Regions from separate parts of the Ruania alkalisoli genome, predicted to be linked through region 2. Evidence: predicted binding sites of a transcription regulator. Region 2 holds the regulator's gene; the other holds the start of a gene.
What was found. The regulator LexA, encoded in region 2, represses DNA repair genes until DNA is damaged. The targets are predictions, from matches to a motif close to TCGAACANNTGTTCGA.
Positions count from the first base shown of each region.

Region 1: the regulator LexA is predicted to act here: its motif matches at 2,020-2,035, upstream of IM660_RS01120 (HNH endonuclease signature motif containing protein).

Region 1 is NZ_CP063169.1:238,551-244,208, forward strand. Features, by position in the region: gene IM660_RS01115 (LLM class F420-dependent oxidoreductase) at 1-320, opposite strand, end outside; gene IM660_RS01120 (HNH endonuclease signature motif containing protein) at 352-1,968, opposite strand; gene IM660_RS01125 (YciI family protein) at 2,454-2,795, shown strand; gene IM660_RS01130 (Na+/H+ antiporter NhaC family protein) at 2,963-4,423, opposite strand; gene IM660_RS01135 (helix-turn-helix domain-containing protein) at 4,545-5,081, shown strand; gene IM660_RS01140 (dihydrodipicolinate synthase family protein) at 5,091-5,658, shown strand, end outside.
Region 2 is NZ_CP063169.1:1,787,713-1,793,370, reverse strand. Features, by position in the region: gene IM660_RS07820 (aldo/keto reductase) at 1-275, shown strand, start outside; gene nrdR (transcriptional regulator NrdR) at 353-811, opposite strand; gene IM660_RS07810 (LysM peptidoglycan-binding domain-containing protein) at 982-1,305, opposite strand; gene lexA (transcriptional repressor LexA) at 1,646-2,413, shown strand; gene IM660_RS07800 (L-lactate dehydrogenase) at 2,502-3,458, opposite strand; gene IM660_RS07795 (ATP-dependent DNA helicase) at 3,543-5,471, opposite strand; gene hflX (GTPase HflX) at 5,635-5,658, opposite strand, start outside.

The DNA.
Region 1 (5,658 bases), 1.5 Mb from region 2:
TGGCCGTACCAGCCCTCCACCACCTGCGGCCCGGAGGCGCCCAGGCCGAGGATGAAGCGCCCACCGGAAAGGTGGTCCAGGGTGAGCGCGGCCATCGCGGTGGCGGTGGGTGTGCGGGCGGCCAGCTGCGCGATCCCAGTGCCCAGGCGCACCCGGTTGGTCTGCGACCCCCACCAGGCCAGTGGGGTGAAGGCGTCCGACCCGTACGACTCGGCGGTCCAGACCGAGTCCAGGCCGAGCTCGTCGGCGGCGCGCACCGCTTCGGCAGCACCTGCCGGGGGGCCGGCCGACCAATAGCCCGTGTGGAATCCGAACCTCATCGGCTCATCTTCGCACCTGCGGTACTCCACCTCACTCCCGTGGGATGACGAGATGTTCGCAGGGTGGTGGCCGGTGGCGCGCGAGGTTGTGCCCTCCGGCGGTAGTGAAGTGCCAGTGGTTGTGGTGCCGGGTGATGGTGATGTCGCGTTGATGGACCAGGGCATGGTGGTGCCAGCACAGCAGAATGGCGTTGGTGGAGCTGGTACGACCTCCCCGCGACCACCAGGTGGGGTGGTGGATCTCGCCCCACCCCGGCGGGCTGGTGCACTCGGGGTACTGGCAGTGCCGATCGCGTGCCCAGATCGCTTTGGTCTGGGCGGCGGTGTGCAACCGTTGGGCGCGGCCGACGTCGAGAGGCTGACCGGCGGGGTCGAAGATGACCCGGGTGAACTCGCCGTCGCAGGCCAGGTGGGCGAGCTGGGCATGACTGATCGGCGTGCCGTCGGCAAGAGTGGCCGGCTCAGCGCCGGTCATCTGCTGGTGATCGAGCCCGACCGCGGGGATGCAGGGTGCGTCGGGCTCGGCCGGGCATCCGGGTAGGTGCACGTCCATCAGCCCGGGTAGTGCCGAAGCGCGCTCGGGAGCACAGGACTCGCCGCTATCGCCGCTGCCAGCGCTCTCACTCGTGCCGCGGATGGTGCGCCCGGCGCGACCTGTCCTCGCGTCTCGCCCTGAGAGGCTGGTGCTGGTGCTGGTGCTGGTGCTGGTGCTGATGCTGCGGTGGCAGGTGCACCGAGGGCGCCCGTTCGCCGGTGCGGGTGTCGTGACAAGGCGGTGCAGCGTGTCGACGGGGACGTGCACCAGCAGGTGGGGGCGTACCCGCGCTGACGCCTGGGCTCCACCGTTGTCGAGAACGCGGCGGGCCATGGCCACCAGGGCGTGGGCATTGCGCTGAGAGCGGGTGCGATCATCGTCGGCGGCCGGTACTCCGATGATGGCGTCGAGAGTCTGCGCGAAGAGGTGACCGTTGGAGTGCTCGAGCCAGCCATCGACCCGGTACCCGCCAGTGGTGGCCGAGACAAACAGGTGTTCCTTGGCGGACTCCACCCGCCAGTTCCGGTCGGCGGCCTCGGGATCGGCCTGAATTGCCCAGGTCTTGACCAGCCGGGTGAAGGAGTCGGCATCCAACCGCCGCGCTTGCTCCACGAGAAACCGCTCACCGACGTCAGGGTCGCTCAGGCGCTCGCGCAGGACGGTGGTGGTGGTTGTGTGCCGGGCCAGTGCGGCGGCATGATCACCGCTGATGACCCCGGCCGCCTGCGCTGCGCTGGTGTGGGGCAGGTGATCGCGCAGTGTGCGCGACAGGTGCACTCGGGTGCGGGTCTTGTTGCCGTGCCCACCGGTGGCGTTCGCCCACCAGGATGCGATCGTGCGTGCCCCGCTCACGGCCCAGATCCCGTCAGCTTCGACCGCGGTCATCGCCGCCGAGGTCAGTGCATCCACCCGGCGGCGAGTCTGCTCGAGTTGGCCCACCAGGTCGGGCAGGACCGCCGAAGGGAGGGAGTGCAGATCCGTGGCTAGCAGGTCATCCAGGATCGCGGTGACCACTTCCAGGCGGCCGGTGGCGTCCGATGGATTCACGTGCTCACCGAGCAGGTCCCGCACCGCCTGCGCCGGGGAGGTCTCGACGTGACTCGTGGTGCTCATCCCGACCTCCCCAACCCTTTCCGGATCTGCTCGCCTGCCTCCCTTCAACCATAGAACATCTGTTCGCCTCCGGCAAGGGTTTTCGTTGGAATAGCAAGGAAAAAACCGGACCCGGGTTGTGGATGAACATGCATCGGGAATGCACCCTGTGGACGGAGAGGCATCGGGCGCGCAGGGTGTGGACACAGCTGCATCGACCGGGCGCCGTGGGCGGTGCTGGCATCAGGCACGCACTGCGGGGAAGCATGGTGCGGGCACGCCCGCTTCGGGACCGCGCTGCACGGACAGGCACCACTGTGGGGCGCAGGTCGCACCGCGCAGCACAGTGATCCGCGTTCGCTGAACGAGGGGGCTGCGGCTCAGTCGTCAACGCATGACCTTGACCAGCTCATGGGGGCCGGGGGCATCATCAGGTGGGAGACCGCAGCGAGGCGCCCGGCCGATCGGGTGAACCGGCGATCGACCTGAAGCAAGGGAGTCCCCAGATGACCACGTACCTGATCTCGTTCCCCGGCGAGGCCATGGAGTTCCCAGCGGAGGACTTCGAGGCCGTGGTCGCGGACTCGCATGCCGTGATCGAAGCGGCCAAGGAGGCAGGTGTGTACGTCTTCGGCGGCGGTATCGACGAGGCTGTCCCACCGGTTCTCGTGGCCAGTGACGGCACCGTGACTGCGGGGACCCACCCGGGTCACACCGTGCCCAACGGCGGGTACACGATTCTGGAACTTCCCTCGCGGGAGGCGGCACTCGAGTGGGCGGCCAAGCTCGCCGCCGCCTGCCGTTGCTCGCAGGAGGTCCGGCAGTTCCAGTACGACCCGGCCAGCTGATCGTTGCGCCCAGCATGACTACGCGTGGCGAGTCCATGCCTGCCTTGCTGGCCAGTGCCACCATGAACCGGCCAGCGGCCAGGCGTATGAGGTAGCCACGCTGTGAGCCGTGGGTCTGACAGCTTCACCCGAGCAGTACCTGCGCTGCGGTCAATCCGAGCCAGCTGTCAGACAGTGGCAGGTGCCTCGACACGTTCCCGCACGGCCACACCGTCGGGCCCTTCGAAGCGGCGACCCCAGCCGGTGGCGACGGCCACGATCAGGACCGCGGTCAGGGCCAGCGGGTACCAGGTCGCGCCGAAGATCGCAGGAGTGTCGAGGGCGGGAGCGACATCATGCCCATCGGTGAGTAGCGCGCCGATGAACAGGAACGCGCTGAACACAGGCACCACGCAGGAAACGCCCATCGCGAAGCAGTCCATCACGTTCGTCCGCCGGTAGGGGTGCAGGCCCTGGCGCGCCCCGATCTCGTCCGCCACCGGCCCGAAGGTGAGCATCGAGGCCGAGTTCACGCCGCCGAACAGCACGGTGGTGGCACTGACCCCGAGCCCGATCGCCGCCTCCGCGCCCCGCGGGGTTCCGGCCAGGCGGCCCCGCGCGAGTCCGTCCACGATCCGGTTCAGCACGCCGGCCGCACGCAGCACGCCCATGATCCCGAACACCGCGGTCACCAGGCACACCGTCGGCAGCAGCGCGGATACCCCGCCGACCAGGAACCCGGTCGCATGTCCGTCGGTCACCCCGATCACACCGGACGGCTCCAGCAGACCGACGAGGAGCGCCGTCACGGTCCCCAGCGCCAGCCCGGCCGTGACGGCAAGGAAGATGTTGCGGGTACGGAACGCGACAATCAGCATCACGGCCATCGGGATCAGCATGATCAGCCCGAGTGGGTTCGCGCTCTCGGCGAGCTGGGTCTCGTCCACGGCGCCGCCTCCGGCGCCTCCGAAGATGACGAACCCGACGGCGCTCAGTCCAGCTGCCACCAGGGCGTACCGTGCCCGGCTGGTCACCACGCCGCCGATATCCGCGGCGCCCTCCTTGCGACGGAACCGCTGCGTGGAGGCGGAGATGATCGTGGTGTCCGAGATGGGCGCGAGGTTGTCCCCGAAGATCGCCCCGGAGACGATGGCGCCGGCGAGCATGGTCGGATCGGCGCCGAGCAGCACACCCGCCGGGTAGAAGATCGGGAACGCGGTGAACATCGTGCCGATCGATGAGCCCGTGGCCATCGCGATCAGGCAGCACGCCGCGAACGAGAAGAGCGTGAGGACCGCCCCGCTCATCCCGGCCTGGTCGGCGATCCAGACGAACCCGCCGGAGACGTCGGAGTCCTTGATGAGCTGGCCCAGCATGCCGACCATGAAGAGCACCACGATGATCGAGACAGACGTCGGGCTGCCGATGCCCGCCATCACAGCGTCCCAGAACTTGGTGTAGCGCCGAGCCAGCAGCGCGCCGATCAGCAGTGCGATGAACCCGCCCGTGGCGAGCGCGGTCATGTCGAAGGCGTCCAGCACCACGAAATAGAGCACGCAGAACACACCGAAGATCGCCACCGGCACGAATGCCATCGCCCAGCCACCGCGGAAGGTCAGTGCCTCGTCGGTCTGGTCCTGGTCAGTCATGTCGTCTCCACCCCACACTCAGACGCGCACCGTCGCGCGCACGTCGCCCCGGACGGTACACCGCCTCCACGCTGCTGTGCAATCACACTGCACATGTGCAGTGAGACTGTATGCTAGCTGCATGATCGGGGGACGACTACGCGACCTGCGCGCCGAGCAAGACCTGAGCCTGCGCGCCCTGGCCGAGCGGACCGGCCTCTCGGCCACCCTGCTCAGTCAGATCGAGCGGGGCAAGGTCGAACCGAGCTTGAAGTCGCTCCGACTGCTCGCCTCGGTGCTCGGCCAATCCGTCGGAGAGCTGTTCGACTCCTCCGAGTCCTTGACCGTGCGAATCTCCCGACCCGGGGAGCGCTCCCGGATCACGTCCCCTCGCGGGTACATCCAGTACGAACGCCTCGCCCCCAGCAACGGCCAGCTCGAAGTGCTGCGCGGGGTGCTCGCGCCGGGCGAGGTCTCCAGCGACGAACCCTGGTCGCACCCCTCGATCGAGTGCGTCGTGGTGCTGGCCGGCACTCTCACCGTGCACGTGGCCGAGACGGCTCACGAGGTCACCGCGGGGGAGTCGGTCACCTTCGACTCCCGTCAACCGCACCGCTATCAGAACGTCACCGACGGCGTGGTCGAGTTCCTCGTCTCCGTTGCCCCGCCGTCCCCGTAAGGAAGAGCCATGGATCGCCACAGCATCGACTGGACCGGGTACATTCCGGCCATCACCACCCCGTTCAGCCGCGACGGCGCACTCGACCTGGACGCTCTCGCCGGCCAGATCGCCTGGATGCGCGAGCAGCGACTGCACGGCATCATCCTCGCCGGCACCAGCGGCGAGTGGTTCAGCATGTCGGCCGCCGAGCGCGCGGACCTGTTCACCGAGGGCGCCCGCGCCGCGGACGGGTCGATGTGGGTGATCGGCGCCTGCAACGCCTTCACCGCTGAGGAAGCCATCGGGCACGCCCATGCGGCCGAGCGGGCCGGGCTGGACGGCATCCTGCTCACCCCGCCGCCCTACATCGTGCCGAGCCGGGCCGAGGTGGTGCGCTTCTACCACGACGTCTCCGACGCCACCGACATCCCGTTGTGCGTCTACAACTGGCCCCGCGGCTGCATCGTGGACCTGGACACCGACACGCTCACCGAGCTGGCCGCGATCGAGAACGTGGTGGCGATCAAGAACTCCACCGGGAACTTCTCTCAGTTCCTGGCCGGGATGTACGCCCTCGAGGACTCGGTGCGCTACT
Region 2 (5,658 bases):
CCTTCCTCAGCCAGGAGAACCTCTCGCGTATCCAAGCCCTGAACGCGATCGCGGGCCGTCGCCACCAGACGCTGGCACAACTGGCGATTGCCTGGGTACTCCGCGACCCCCGGATCACCACCGCCCTCGTCGGCGCCTCCAGCGTGGCTCAGCTCGACGACACCCTCGGAGCGCTGGAGAACCTGCACTTCACTCGCGATGAGTTGCGTGCCATCGACCGGCACGCCCAGGACGGCGATATCAACATCTGGGCACACCGGTCGAGCAACCTCTGACAGGCCCACATGCGTCGGTCCTCGCCGGTGATGGCCCAGGCTTCCCCTCCCAGGCCACCACCGACTGTCTAGGGGAGCTACCGCGCGGCGTCGCGATCCACTCGGAGGGCGGTGATCGCCGCCTCGAAATCCTCCAACGAGCAGAAGGACTGATAGACGCTAGCGAAGCGAAGGTAGGCGACCTCGTCCAGGGCCCGCAGAGGTCCCAGGATCGTCAGACCGACCTCATGTGCATCGACCTCCGCCACACCCGTGGAGCGGACGGCCTCTTCGACCTGCTGAGCCAGCAGCGCCAGGTCATCATCGGAGACAGGACGACCCTGACAGGCCTTACGTACGCCCGCGATGATCTTGTCGCGGCTGAACGGTTCCACAGCGCCTGACCGCTTGGCCACGCTCAAGCTGGTGCTCTCGACGGTCGTGAAACGCCGCCCGCACTCGGGACACTGCCTACGTCGACGGATGGAGGCTCCGTCGTCAGCCGTGCGTGAATCCACCACACGGGAGTCGCTGTGACGACAGAACGGACAATGCACCGGTCGGGATCCCTCTCCTCGAACGAGTGGCCGCACCTACCATATCTGCGGCAATCACATCAGTGTAACTACTAGATGTAGGGAAACCGTAGACATCAAGCAGGCCCCAACGCAAGTAGTCGTCACGAGGGCGATGCCAAGACTGCCGAGGCACGGGCGATCGCGGCCGCTCAGCCCTCCACTGGAATGCTCAACTGCTGCCCGGCATGCACCGTGGAGTCCGCCAGACTGTTCAACGTCATGATCTGATCGATCACCACACGCACGTCCTCGCCCGGACCCGCCGCCTGCTGGGCGATTCCCCACAGGCTCTCCCCCGGGCCGACCGTGACCGTGGCCACCTCGGACGGCAGAGCCTCATCCGCGGGCAGCGCGAGACCGAGCAGAGAGCCGATCCCGGCAGCGACCACGAGCGCCAGGACGCTGAGAACGATCTGCCCACGAACCGTGAGCCGCAGGCGCCCCTCGGCCGACCGGGCCGGATGCGAACTCACCTGGCGATCACTGTCCGGTGACACAGCCGGCACCGAGCGCGGTCGCTCCGCTGGCAGTACAGAGGGTATGGACGGCGCTCCGGGAGCGAAAGCGGGCACGGCCACGAGATGACGACGTCGGGCCGATACGGGGGCGATCTCCGGGACGGGAAGGGCCAGGGCGCTCATCTGCGCTCTCCTCTCACTAGTGCTCTCGGCGAGTGTTCACATCTAGCGACTCGAACACTCGTTCGTCGAACATCTGTTGCGACAGTAGCACGCATGTGCGAGAGTTGTCGACACGCCAATCGAACAGATGTTTCCGAAGTGTCGGTGCTCGCCGTAGGGTGAATACCGACACATGCAGAGCACACCACCGACCACTGACATCGACGCCACCGTCGACGCCCGAGGCACCTTGGAGGAAGCCGTGAGCCCCGCGAAGCCAGCCGACCCGAAGGACCGTCCCGGACCGGACGGGCTCAGCCCGCGTCAGCGGAAGATCATGGACTCGATCCGCATCAGCCTGGAGAAGAAGGGGTACCCACCCACGATGCGCGAGATCGGCCAGGCCGTCGGCCTGGCGAGCCCGTCGTCGGTGAAGTACCAGCTCCATCTGCTGGAGAAGAAGGGGTATCTACGACGCGACCCCGTCTCCACGCGGGCCATCGAGATCATTCACCCTGACGATGCTCAGGAGGTCAGTGCGGATCCAGCCACCTTCGCCATGCACGACGGCGAGGAGTCCGGCGTGCGCGCCACCTACGTCCCGGTCGTCGGGCGGATCGCCGCGGGTGGCCCGATCCTGGCCGAGCAGGCCGTCGAGGACGTCTTCCCGCTTCCTCGGCAACTCGTGGGCGAGGGAGAACTATTCCTGCTGAAGGTGGTCGGCGACTCGATGATCGATGCCGCCATCTGCGACGGCGACTGGGTGGTCGTCCGACAACAGAAGGTAGCCGAGAACGGTGAGATCGTCGCAGCAATGATCGATGGGGAGGCCACCGTGAAGACGCTGAAGCGTACTCCGGACGCTCTGTGGCTGCTACCCGCGAACGAGGCCTACCACCCGATCGACGGCACCGACGCCGAGATCCTCGGTCGTGTGGTGAGCGTGCTCCGTTCTCTCTGAGCCGACACAGCTCTCTGAGCCGACAGATGTCACTCTGATCTGCCCCAGGCCGCTCCGACCGGACATGACCTGGGCAGATCAGGACCCATCAGAATCCGCATCGCCGGGCAGTGGCACGCACAGAGGCAGCGCTTGCTTGCAACGCCGCCACCTCGGCCGCGTCCAGCGGGATCTCCAGCTGGCGGGCGACGCCCGTACGATCGACGACCGACGGTACGGACAGGCACACGTCAGAGATTCCGCGGTAGTCCCGGAGCCTGCTCGAGACCGGGAGCACGGCACCCTCACCTCGGAGAATGGCTTGGCTGATCCTCGTCGCCGCCAGCCCGATGGCATAGTTCGTCGCGCCCTTGCCCTCGATGATCCGGTATGCCGACTCGACGACCTCACGCGCAATCCCATCGCGCACCGTTGCGCCGAGTTCGCTGAACTCCCGCACCGGCACTCCCCCGATCGTCGCCGAGCTCCAGATCGGCACCTCTGAGTCCCCGTGCTCGCCGAGCACATAGGCATGGACGTTGCGCACGGCGACACCACACGCACCGGCAACCAGATAGCGCAGCCTAGACGAGTCCAGCACGGTCCCGGAGCCGAGCACCCGCCGAGCCGGCAGTCCGGAGATCTGCTGGGCGGCATAGGTCACGACGTCCACGGGGTTGGTGACCATGAGATAGATGGCATCCGGGGCGACCTCGACCAGATCCGGCAGCAACGTCCGCATCAGCCCCACGGTCCGTTCGGCAAGCTCCATCCGGCTCTGCCCCGGTCGTTGCTTCGCCCCAGCGGTCACCACGACCAGATCCGCTCCTGCGCAGATGCCGACCTCGTCAGAGCCATCGACACTGCCCATGGGCATGTACTCGATCCCATGGGCCAGATCAAGCGCCTCCGCACGGACCTTGGCGCCGTTGACGTCGTAGAGCACCACCCGGCGCGCCACACCATTGATCAGGGCCGCGTAAGCGTATGTGGCGCCGACCGACCCGGCCCCGACGACGGCGATCGTGCTCAACCCGGTGCCTGCCGACGCGGTTGCGTTGTTCATCTGCGCACCTCCACACCGTGAGAATAGCGAGTGACGCCGTTGCAGCGGCAGCCGCGGATCACTACCGTCACGACATCTCGACCGTTACGACGCCGCGAGCCGGCGAAGCGCGGCTCGCACCACCGCAGGATCGGTGGTCGGCCACAGGGGCGGCAGGCTCGCCGCCAGGAAGCTGCCGTATCGCGCGGTCCGAAGTCGAGGGTCGAGCACGGCCACGACACCCCTGTCGCTCGTTGACCGGATCAATCGTCCTGCCCCCTGCGCGAGGAGCAGTGCGGCGTGCGTGGCCGAGACCGCCATGAACCCGTTACCACCACCTGCTGCCACAACCTCAGTGCGCGCGGCCTTGACCGGATCGTCCGGGCGAGGGAAGGGAATGCGATCGATGAGGACGAGACGGTTGGACGAACCCGGGACGTCCACGCCCTGCCACAGCGACAGGGTGCCGAACAACGAGGCTGCCGGATCGGCAGCGAACTCCCGCACCAGGGTCGGCAGCACGTCATCGCCCTGCAGCAGTACGGGAGTGTCGAGCCGCTCGCGCATGGCCTCGGCGGCGAGCTGGGCGCCGCGGCGGGACGAGAACAGCCCGAGCGTGCCGCCTCCTGCGGCCGTGATCAGCTCCGCGATCTCGTCCAGCACCTTCTCGTCCGTGCCGTCGCGGCCCGGCGGCGGCAGGTGCTTGGCAATATAGAGAATGCCCTGCTTGCCGTAGTCGAAGGGAGACTCGACCACTTCACCGCGATAGGTGCCGGGCGCCAGTCCGAGTGCACCGCCGGTGGCATCGAAGCTTCCGCCGAGGCTCAGCGTGGCTGAGGTGAGGACGGCGGACCGGCCCGACAGGAGTTCCCCGGCGATAGGACCGGCCACATTCAGCGGGGCGACCATGAGTCGCGATCCTTCACCTGGGCGCCGCCCACGCTCGCACCAGAGCACGTCGACCTTGTCGGCCACCCGGTCCGAGAGCAATCGGTCAGCAACCTCGAAGAGCACCAGCAGTGCGCTCTTGGCCATGCTCATCCCGCCGGCCGCGTCGCCCTTGCCCTCCCCCTTCATGGTCGCCATGCCCTCACGTGCGGCGTCGGCGATGGAACGAACGACGGCGGTCAGCTCGGTGGGCAGGCCCGTCTGCAGTCTGCCTTCGGGTACCTGCATCAGCAGTGTGCGCAGCTCGGCCGCGGCAGCGTCCATCTCCGGCAGAGCCACCCCGCCATGACGCCGGGCAGTCCGGGCGGTGCGTTCGACGACCGCGGCCGAGAGCTCAACCGTGGCCTGAGCGGTCACCCGGTCGGAGAGTTCGTGTGCCTCATCCACGAGGAGGATCTCGTGCTCGGGCAGCACCTTGGGGGATCCGGAGGCGGCGATTCCGAGCATGGCGTGATTGGTCACGACCAGATCGGCTTCCCGCGCGGCTGCACGAGCCCGCTCAGGGAAGCACTCCTCCAGCAATGGGCACTTCTGTCCCAGGCACTCCATCGAGGTGATCGAGACCTGACGCCAGGCTCGCTCACTCACTCCGGGGACGAGGTCGTCCCGGTCGCCGGTCTCGGTCTCGGTCGCCCACTCACGCAGCCGCACCACCTGGCCGCCCAGGCTGTCCTCTGCGGCCTCCTCTCCCGGGTGCTCCTCGGCCGCCGACGGCGCAGCCTCGCTCGCGGAGAAGAGCGCACCTTCGTCGTCGTCCGGGTAGCCGCCGGCAAGCTTGTGCTTGCACACGTAGTTGTGCCATCCCTTGAGCAGGGCGACCTCGGGTTGCCGCGGCAGACGGTCGGCGAGCGCGTCGGCCACCAGGGGGAGGTCGTGCCCGATGACCTGGCGCTGCAGCGCCAGGGTGGCGGTGGAGACGATCGCGCGCTGACCAGACGTGACGGCGTGCATGAGGGTGGGGACCAGGTACGCGAGCGACTTCCCCGTCCCGGTTCCGGCCTGCACGAGCAGGTGGCTGCCGTCGTCGAGCGTGTCCGCCACGGCCCGGGCCATGGCGTGCTGGCCCTCCCGGCGGGCGCCGCCCATCGCCGCCACGACCGCATCGAGCACCGGATCGATCGGGTGCTCGTCGGCGGTGCCGGTCGGCCTATCGGCCGTGGTGGTGGGACGAGCGTCAGCGGGCACCAGACGACGGTAGCGTGGACCGCCGCGGTCCGCCGACAACGACGGGCCGAGGTATGGAAACGCCTCAGGAGGCGGCGCGGGCGGCCGC